Regions from separate parts of the Peribacillus sp. R9-11 genome, predicted to be linked through region 3. Evidence: riboswitches for the same ligand, from Rfam matches in the RefSeq annotation. Region 3 holds a riboswitch; each other region holds the start of a gene.
The links. Region 3 has a riboswitch for glycine ahead of RE409_RS14735 (amino acid permease). Riboswitches for the same ligand answer to the same signal wherever they lie in the genome.
Positions count from the first base shown of each region.

Region 1: it holds a riboswitch for glycine, as region 3 does, so the genes downstream of both, RE409_RS03035 (amino acid permease) here and RE409_RS14735 (amino acid permease) in region 3, are expected to answer to the same signal.
Region 2: it holds a riboswitch for glycine, as region 3 does, so the genes downstream of both, gcvT (glycine cleavage system aminomethyltransferase GcvT) here and RE409_RS14735 (amino acid permease) in region 3, are expected to answer to the same signal.

Region 1 is NZ_CP133763.1:636,736-640,025, reverse strand. Features, by position in the region: gene RE409_RS03040 (ketopantoate reductase family protein) at 1-699, opposite strand, end outside; glycine riboswitch at 1,256-1,334, shown strand; gene RE409_RS03035 (amino acid permease) at 1,514-2,854, shown strand; gene RE409_RS03030 (DUF3311 domain-containing protein) at 3,043-3,243, shown strand; gene RE409_RS03025 (sodium:solute symporter family protein) at 3,240-3,290, shown strand, end outside.
Region 2 is NZ_CP133763.1:3,873,877-3,877,166, forward strand. Features, by position in the region: gene gcvPA (aminomethyl-transferring glycine dehydrogenase subunit GcvPA) at 1-524, opposite strand, end outside; gene gcvT (glycine cleavage system aminomethyltransferase GcvT) at 543-1,649, opposite strand; glycine riboswitch at 1,890-1,977, opposite strand; gene RE409_RS18785 (DEAD/DEAH box helicase) at 2,348-3,290, shown strand, end outside.
Region 3 is NZ_CP133763.1:3,030,680-3,033,969, forward strand. Features, by position in the region: gene RE409_RS14735 (amino acid permease) at 281-1,669, opposite strand; glycine riboswitch at 2,098-2,200, opposite strand; glycine riboswitch at 2,741-2,843, opposite strand; gene speB (agmatinase) at 3,009-3,290, opposite strand, start outside.

The sequences.
Region 1 (3,290 bases), 2.4 Mb from region 3:
AATTCCTTCTTTCTCTGACAGAACGATAACCTCTCTCATGGCAGAAATCATCATTTCTCTTGCATGACCCTTTCGTTGAATTTCACCATAATTACTTTTATAGACAGCAACAGTTTGATTAACACCAACATTCAGCATAAATTTCCCCCATTGCCGCTTATACATATCCGTATCTATCTCATATGGGACCTTCATTTTTTCAAAAAAATCTGCCACCTGCTGAACCTTTTCTGAAACCAATCCAGGTTCCCGTTCACCAAGGCAGAGTATGCCCATATGGTCGTATGTCAACTTATTTTCTTCTTTAACAGCATCCATACCTTGCGCAACACAATATAAGACTTTATCCTTTCCATACGCCTCACCAATAATCGCTTCACTTGTGATCCCATTCAAAGCAGAAATAATAATCGTCTGTTTTCCAATTTGATTCTTCACCGCTTCAATAGCATCTTCCAATCCACTAAATTTAACAGTAAAAATCATCAAATCTGCAGGCTCGCATATTTCTTCAGGCGTTACATAATGAAAGTCACAAAGCTCACCATTGCAATAAACCCCATCCTGGACATATCTCTTTATTCTAGCTGTATCCGCAATAATCCTCACATTCTTCTTCGGCATTTCCTTTGATAAATGATGTCCATATAAAATGCCCAGTGCTCCTAATCCAACAATTGATACTGTCTTTATCGCCATAGCATCTCTAATTCCCTTCACCTTTTTACCTAAATATTATCACACTATTCGGAAAACGATCGCGATTAAAATGCCAGTTTTATGGTATGAATTGTTTAGAAAAAAACCACCTAGAAAAGCTACAATATTGTGAAATACCAATAATGACACGAGGGGTTTGTAACATCCCTTACAGCTTCCTTTTGGTTCATATATATCACCAAAAGGAAAATTAAGGCTTAAACGAAGTCTACTTTTCTGAGGAACGATATCCACAAAATTTGTTGTTGTTTTTTGTATTGATTTTAAAGTGGACCCGTTAACTAACAGCTCCAGTCACTATGGCTTTTCCAATCACTACTTTTATAGAATGTTGATATACAGCAACTACATTACCGCTAACTTTCCAATTTCCATATTGACCTATAGAATAAACAATGATAGAATTCCAATATTATATTGACGTTATTTAAGTATAATGACAAATGACCGAAGGAAGATTCAATTCTTCTACAAACGGACATTTATTACAACCGCATACTAGCAAGCGTTGAATGCTATGGATCACACTATAGCAGGAGCAGCTTCTGGAGAGACTGTACATAGTACAGCGCCGAAGGATTCACAATCTCAGGCAAAAGGACAGAAGAGTAACGAATGATGAATTGTTATTCTTAAACCTGACGAGATTGGTAGTATCCAATCTCTTTTTTTATTGTCCAAAATCCAAGATATTGCCATTCAATATCATAAGCGAGGTGAAAACAACGAGCTACACGGAATGTGGAATCACGCTCCACACGACTAAGATCATAAACAACGGGAGATGCTCAAATTGGCTAAACAGGAATTGAAAAGAGATTTAAAAAATCGCCATGTACAATTAATTGCAATAGGAGGAACAATTGGTACCGGTTTATTTCTTGGATCCGGTAAAGCCATCCAATTGGCAGGCCCCTCCATTATCTTTTCCTATCTTATTATAGGGATTGCCTTATTTTTTGTTATGAGGGCTTTAGGGGAATTACTTTTATCCAACGCCGGTTATACGTCATTCACCGAATTCGCTACCGAATATATCGGGCCGTGGGCTGGATTCGTGACCGGATGGACCTATTGGTTCTGTTGGATCATGACAGCCATGGCCGATATCATCGCGGTTGGTGTCTATATGCAATATTGGTTCAATATCCCTCAATGGATACCAGCTCTTGCATGCCTGGTCATTCTGTTAGGATTGAATCTATTGACGGTTAAATTGTTTGGAGAACTTGAATTCTGGTTCGCGCTCATTAAAGTCATCACGATTGTTGCCTTAATTATTGTAGGCATCATCCTGTTAGTCATTGGCTTCAAAACCAATACTGGCACCGTTTCACTCACCAACCTTTGGAGCCACGGAGGCATGTTTCCGAACGGCGTATCCGGCTTCCTGCTATCTTTACAATTGGTTGTCTTCTCCTTTGTAGGGGTCGAATTAATTGGTGTTTCTGCAGCAGAAACAGCTAACCCGAAAAAAAATATACCATCAGCCATCAATAAAATCCCGGTCCGAATTTTACTTTTCTATGTAGGTGCCATACTCGTCATTCTATGCGTCAATCCTTGGACACGGCTGGATGCATCAAGCAGTCCATTCGTAGAAGTCTTTACACTAATCGGCATTCCAATCGCTGCAGGGATTATCAATTTTGTTGTCCTGACATCCGCTGCATCTGCCGGCAACAGCGGTTTATTTTCAACAAGCCGTATGCTTTATACATTAAGCAATAATAACGATGCTCCTGCAAAATTAGCAAAATTAAATAAACATGCTGTTCCAAGTAATGCCTTGGTTACATCGGCAATCGTCGTCTCCCTAGGGGCATTGCTAAGCAAAATGATACCTGAACAGGCCTTTACAATAGTAACTACAATCAGTGCCATCTGTTTTATTTGGGTTTGGAGCATCATCTTGATTTCACATATCAAATATACGAAAAAACGTCCGGACTTGAGAGCCCATTCTACATTCAAAGCTCCTTTTACACCCTTTATCAATTACGTTATTTTAGGATTATTTCTGTTCATCCTAATCGTTATGCTATTCGCTGAAGCTACACGACTTTCACTGTTAATGACGCCAATCTGGTTCATTCTTCTACTCGTACTCTATAACTATCAGAAAAAAAAGTAGCTATTTTTCATGGTCGCAGGAATTAAAAGGAAGGGACACTCCCTTCCTTTTTTTCAATTTATTTTGCTAACACAGAGAAGTGCTACTAAAATATATACTGCAGCCACAGTAAATTTTATATTAAAATAGTGTAAGGTACTGTAAGTCGATATGAATGACTTTTCACTTAGAATGGAGGGGTTTGATTAATGAAGATTATATATATACTTACTCTAGTTCCTTTTATAGGCATATTAGGATTTCTTCCGTTTGTTAACAGAATAGAACCTTATGTATTAGGGATGCCTTTTAATATGTTTTGGATGGCTATGTGGGTGGTCCTTACATCCGTTATTTTGGGCATCATGTATAAGTTGGACCCCAGAAATCGGGAAGGTGACCAGGAATGAATATTTCCCTCTTAATTATTTTAGGATTTTTACTTTTATCAATCTTT
Region 2 (3,290 bases), 840 kb from region 3:
TACGTCTTAACGACTTCTCTTGATTCAGGATGTACTGCCGCTGAAATTAGAATTTTCTTACGTCGTGTATGACCGGATGCAAGCATCGCTGCTTCCGCTAATGCCGTCCCTCCGTCATACATGGAGGAGTTGGCTACATCCATGCCTGTCATTTCACAAATCATCGTTTGATATTCAAAAATGGCCTGAAGCTCCCCCTGTGAAATTTCTGGCTGATAAGGGGTGTAGGCTGTATAAAACTCCGAGCGGGAAAGAACATGATCAACGATGACCGGTGAATAATGGTCATACACGCCCGCACCAAGAAAGGAAGCATAGTTTTTAAGATCAGCATTCTTAGAAGCAAGTTTTGATAATTCTTTCATTAAGGCTGGCTCTGATTTAGCTGGTTTAATGTCATATTCGCCTTGAAAGCGGACACTTTCAGGAATATCGTTGAAAAGGTTCTCAACAGAAGGGACCCCTATTACCTCCAGCATTTGTTGTTTATCCTGCTCTGTCATGGGTAAGTAACGATGTTTCATCTTAATGACCATTCCTCTCTATTTACGTGGTTTTTTATAAAAAGGTGTTTGTATAATAACAGCTTTCAATCGTTTTGAACGAATTTCCACTTCGACTTCAGAATTCATCACCGAAAAGTCTTTATCGATAAGTACCAATCCTACATTTTTCTTCAATGTTGGTGATTGAGTGCCAGTCGTAACTTCACCAATGACTTTATCCCCACTGTATACCTTATAGCCATGACGAGGAATGCCGCGGTCAATCATTTCAATTCCGACAAGCTTACGTTGTGCCCCTTTTTCCTTTTGTTCAGTAAGAACGGCTTTCCCGAAAAAGTCGGCTTCCTTATCCACTTTAACCGCAAAACCAATCCCGGCTTCAATTGGGGTAATATCCGGTGAAAGCTCCTGTCCATAAAGCGGAAGTTTAGCTTCAAAGCGGAGTGTGTCACGTGCCCCTAAACCTATCGGCTGTATCCCTTCTTCTTTTCCTGCATCTAGAATAGCTCTCCAAAGGGCCGGGCCATTTTCACTGTTGCTATATATTTCAAAACCATCTTCACCCGTATATCCTGTACGTGAAACCATCGTGGAAAGCCCATTTATCAGGACATTTTCCTTGAATTTAAAAAAGCCAATTTCACTCAAAAGTGTATCATTAGATAGTTTTTGTAATATTTTCTCTGCCAAAGGTCCCTGCAGTGCCAACTGTGTATAATCGCTTGATACATCCGAAAGTTGGACATCCTCTGAACAATTAGCTTGTAGCCAGTTAAAATCTTTTTCTGTATTGGCGGCATTGACCACGAGCAGATAGTCGTCTTCTGCCTTTTTATAAATGATAAGATCGTCAACAGTACCGCCGTTTTCATAACACATAGCCGTATAAATTGCTCCGCCCTGTTTTAGCTTTGATACATCATTGGTCATCATTTTTTGTAAAAAGGCAAGACTCCCTGGGCCCTTCACATCAACCTCACCCATATGGGAAACATCAAATAAGCCAGCTTTTGTACGAACTGCTTCATGTTCGTCCTTGATACCCGAAAATTGGACAGGAAGTTCCCAGCCGCCAAAATCGATCGTTTTTCCTCCGTATTCACGATAAACCTCAAATAGTGGTGTTCTTTTTAAATTGGTCAAAAAATGACCCCCCTTAGATTTTTTAGATTTACTTTGCTCACTTTTCTAAAAGCTTCTTTCCATTTTGTCAGATCTTCTTATACTTCTCAGCCTGATTCATAATGTGGAAAAAAGGGCACAAAAAAGGACAGAGAAAGCCCTAAAGAGCTTTTTCTCTGTCCTGAAACCTGAAAGTTTACCTATATAATAGGTTTTCCCCTTTGGTGGCCGTCCTGCAACGAGCGGCGCTCTCCAGAGTTGCGTCCAATAAGAGTTCTTTTGCCTGAGAGATTCACTGCTAAGTTTGCTCCTTCGGCGCTACATTCGTAGTCTCTCCCCTTATCTTCACCCGCATATAAATGTGTCTCCACCAATTAGGAAAGTAATTAATCCTACTGATAGTTAGTAAAACCTCTGTGCATTTACAAAATGCTTTCTCTACCAACTCTCCTTAAAACTTCAGAACTTAATGAATGATCTCTAGTCTGTTAATCTGGGATAAAGTAAGAGGCGGTTGCCCATACTATGAAAAACATGAACTACATTCATCTTTTAAGCGTTTTGGGAAATTGGAATTTTCTAAATATACTTACATCCTACCTTAAGAAACTTTTCTCTGCAATATCTTTTACAGAGAAATATTTTTCTTACTTCACATATAAAATGTTCGGGTTTCAACCTTAAATAAGAAAATTATGATTTTAGAAGGAGTAGTTTCAATGAAAATTAATATATCCTTCAGTTCTGATTGGAATGACGAGTTTCTACAAAAGATGGAAAATGACGGTCCATGGGGTAATTGGGAGCTTTATAAATTGGCTGTTCAAATGGAAGAAAACCTCATTATTCCTGATTTTGAAGGTTTACAGGCACCCAAGCATCTTCCACAGCTCACCCCGCTTCCCCACCAATTGGAAGCGGCAAAGCAGGTAGTTGAAAAGATGAATGGAAAAGCCATTTTAGCTGATGAAGTAGGTCTCGGGAAAACAATCGAAGCTGGCTTGATTCTAAAAGAATATATGATCCGTGGTCTTGTTAAAAAAGTATTAATTCTTGTCCCCGCTTCACTTGTAAGTCAATGGGCTTTTGAATTGAATACCAAGTTTCATATTCCGGCTGTTGTTCAAAGAAAAAGCTATGTGTGGGAATCATGCGATGTTGTTATATCATCCATTGATACAGCGAAACGAGCTCCCCATCGAGATATCATTTTTAATCAGCAATATGACTTTATCATTATTGATGAGGCTCATAAACTTAAAAATAATAAAACGAAGAACTATGAATTTGTCCAAAATCTGAAAAAGAAATTTTGTTTATTGCTGACAGCTACGCCAATTCAAAATAAAGTCGAAGAAATTTTCCATCTTGTTTCGTTATTGAAACCGGGACACTTGGGAAATGCAACACTCTTTTCTGAGAAATATAAAGGCAAAGGCCGAAATGTTATTGAGGATGAGCACCTAAAGGAACTCGTCAACACTGTTATGATTCGGAACCGACGGGCTGATACTGGAATTGAATGGACAAAAAGGCAGGTGGAAACAATCATCATTGAATTTTCTCCAACTGAACAAGCCTTGTACGACGCTGTTTCCAAATTTAAGCCTATTTCAGATGGATCGAAGGGAAGTTCTTTTTCAGCACTCACCCTCCAAAGAG
Region 3 (3,290 bases):
TCTTTTTGGAACTTGCTCCTTCGGTGGCGTGTCGCATTGCACTCTCCCACAACCGTCATTCGCTCATATTGAATTTTTATTATATTTAGAATAATTGGTGGAAATAAGAATGTCAAGATTTTCTTGTAAGCGTTAACATTATTTTTTTGAAAATTCTTACTTTATGAATGTCACATTATGGTCGTCCAGATTACTCACGGCTGCTTTTATCATCGTTTTTTTGCAAGTTGACTATTTTGGTAAAGTTAATAGTAGGTCACTGACTTTTGTCCGTTGCCTCTTAATTTTCCGCTACCTCTCCCTGATTCGACTGATCAGCATGATTTGCCTTCGTTTTCTGCATCTTATAAATCGCAATCAGCGAAATAAACCAAACAGGGGTTACGAACAAGGCAACACGAGTATCTTCCGAAAGTGCAAGCACAACAAGTACGAACGCTAGGAAAGTAAGGATCAAGTAATTAGAAACTGGATAAAGTGGTAATTTAAATTTGTTCATTTTCGCTAGATCTGGCCTTGTTTTGCGGTATTTCAAATGACTGATGACAGTAATTCCCCAAATAAAGATGAAACATACTGTAGAAATACTTGTAATTAACGTAAATACTCCTTCTGGCATTAAATAGTTCAACACAACGGAAGTTAGAATGACGACAGTTGAAAAGGCCAATGCATTGGAAGGTACTTTACGGGCATTAAGTTTTGCAAATGGCACAGGTGCATTTTTATCTTTGGCAAGTGAGTATATCATCCGGCTTGTACTGAAGATTGCGCTGTTACATGCCGAAGCAGCCGATGTTAGGACGACAAAATTGACGATACCAGCAGCTGCAGCGATACCAACAGCCACGAATACTTGGACGAATGGGCTTTCCGATGGGATGATTGCGTTCCACGGATAAACACTCATAATGACAATAAGTGCGCCAATGTAGAAAATTATAATCCGAATAGGAATATTATTGATTGCTTTTGGGATAACTTTCTCTGGATCTTCTGTTTCACCTGCTGTAAGTCCTACAAGTTCAATACCAACAAACGCAAACACTACCATCTGGAATGAGAGGATAAATCCATTTATTCCATTTGGGAACATACCTTCGTGGCTCCATAGATTCGTGAAACTGGCTGCGCCTGAATCTGTGGAAAAGCCTTTAATAATCATGAAAATACCGATAACAATTAGTGCTAGAATAGCGATAACTTTAATTAATGCGAACCAGAATTCCATTTCGCCAAAAAGTTTTACGGTTGCTAGATTCATAAATAGCAAAATGACAAGCGCAATTAAACCTGGCATCCACTGTGGTACGGAGGGAAACCAATACTGGGTATAAAGACCAACTGCTGTTAAGTCGGCCATTGCAATTGAAATCCAGCAAAACCAGTAGGTCCAGCCAGTAACAAATGCTGCCATATTACCTAAATAGTCTCTTACAAAGTCAACAAAAGAATGATAGTTCAAATTAGATAAGAGTAGTTCTCCAAGAGCGCGCATGATTAAAAAACAAATGACGCCTGTTATCAAGTAAGCAAATAAAATTGATGGTCCTGCTAAATGAATAGATTTTCCTGCCCCAAGAAATAATCCCGTTCCGATTGCCCCACCAATAGCGATGAGTTGTACATGTCTGTTTTTTAGGCCTCTCTCCAACTTTTGTTCCTGCATATGATTTCCCACTCCCTAATTTCCAGATAATTGAATAATAATATTCCGATAAAATTTTGACATATTATTATTCAATCCAACAAAGAAAACGCTTACAATTTTAATATAATAATACACTCAATATGTTGCTGATAAATATTCTGGTTCTGGTGCAAACCTCGAAATAATCTACCAAGCTTTTGAAAAGATAAAGGTATTGCGTTCAACCAATTGCAGATACTCTCTAAGGTAAAAGTTGTAGTCAGGAAAATTGAAAAGAAAGACTCATTCTTTAATAAATTTCATAGCACAATCCTCCTTTTTTCGTTTGTTCTATCTTTCCCCAGCATAAAAAGGGCAGAGGAAAGATAGGTGTTCTCCTATCATTCCTCTGTCCTTTTACCTGAGAGTTTAACTCCTTTGGTGGCTCATGGCTCTCTCCAGAGACGCGTCCTATTGTGGTCCTTTTACCTGAGAGATTGATACCCAATTTTTTTGGGAATTGCCCCTTCGGTGCTAAACAATGCGTTTAGTCTCTCCCACAATTATCATCCGCTGATATAAAATTGCATTAACAGTTGTATAATAAATGGTTCTAATGGAAATTTCAATTAATATCTGAAAAAACTTTATTTTCAGAATTTTAAATATAGAGAAGAGGTTTCTGACAGTTCATAAATTATATGCCCCTAGTACCCCAAGTGAATTGTGAATTGAATAGGAGTAGATTGCTTTTTACAGTCGATAAACACCGTTCATAATAGTGTACTTTTACAAACTACTTATACCTTTCAAATATACACTACAGAGGATGCTTTCTAGATAAAAGCATCCTCTGTTTACGTAATCATTATTATTGGAAATCATAAAGAAAAACCTCCAATTCAATACCGAAGTTATCTTTAATGTGCTTAATAGTTTTAGTCACTTAACTTCCCTTGTTTTGGTGTACAATTCAAACCAGAACAAAAACATTTAAAGTGATAACGTTGGCAACATTCCCTTCTCTGTCCTTTTAACTGAGAGTTTAACTCTATGCTAAAAAGAGTCTTCCTCTTTGGTGGCGTTTTATAAACGCGCTCTCCAGAGTTGCGTCCCATTGTGGTTCTTATACCTGAGAGATTTGTTCCAAGGTTTTTTTTTGGAACTTGCTCCTTCGGTGGCTGTCTACATTGCACTCTCCCACAATCGTCAACAGCTATACGTTTTTTGAAATACTCTAAATATTCTAAATAGATAATTATTTACATAAGTGTTTTTTATGATTTCGCCTCTATTTTTATACATATTCAGGAAACTAAGAAAAGATAAAACGGAGGAAAATCACTTTATATCAGCAAACGCTTTCAAATTTAACAGACTAATGCTTCTTTATGAAGTTCTGCTCTTGATGATCGCTGATTGCATCCTGGTTTCTCTCTTTTTCTTTTAAAACATAACTAAGCAAGTCTAATGAGAGGCGCGCTGCCACTTGTCCAGTTATTCCCGTATGATCGTAAGGAGTAGCAACTTCTACCATATCAAAACCGATTACTTCTCCTCTTTTTGCAATTCCATGGAGTAATTCGTTGACTTCATCATAAAGCAGGCCTCCAGGAGAAGGTGTGCCTGTCGCAGGGGCGATCGATGGGTCGAGGCCATC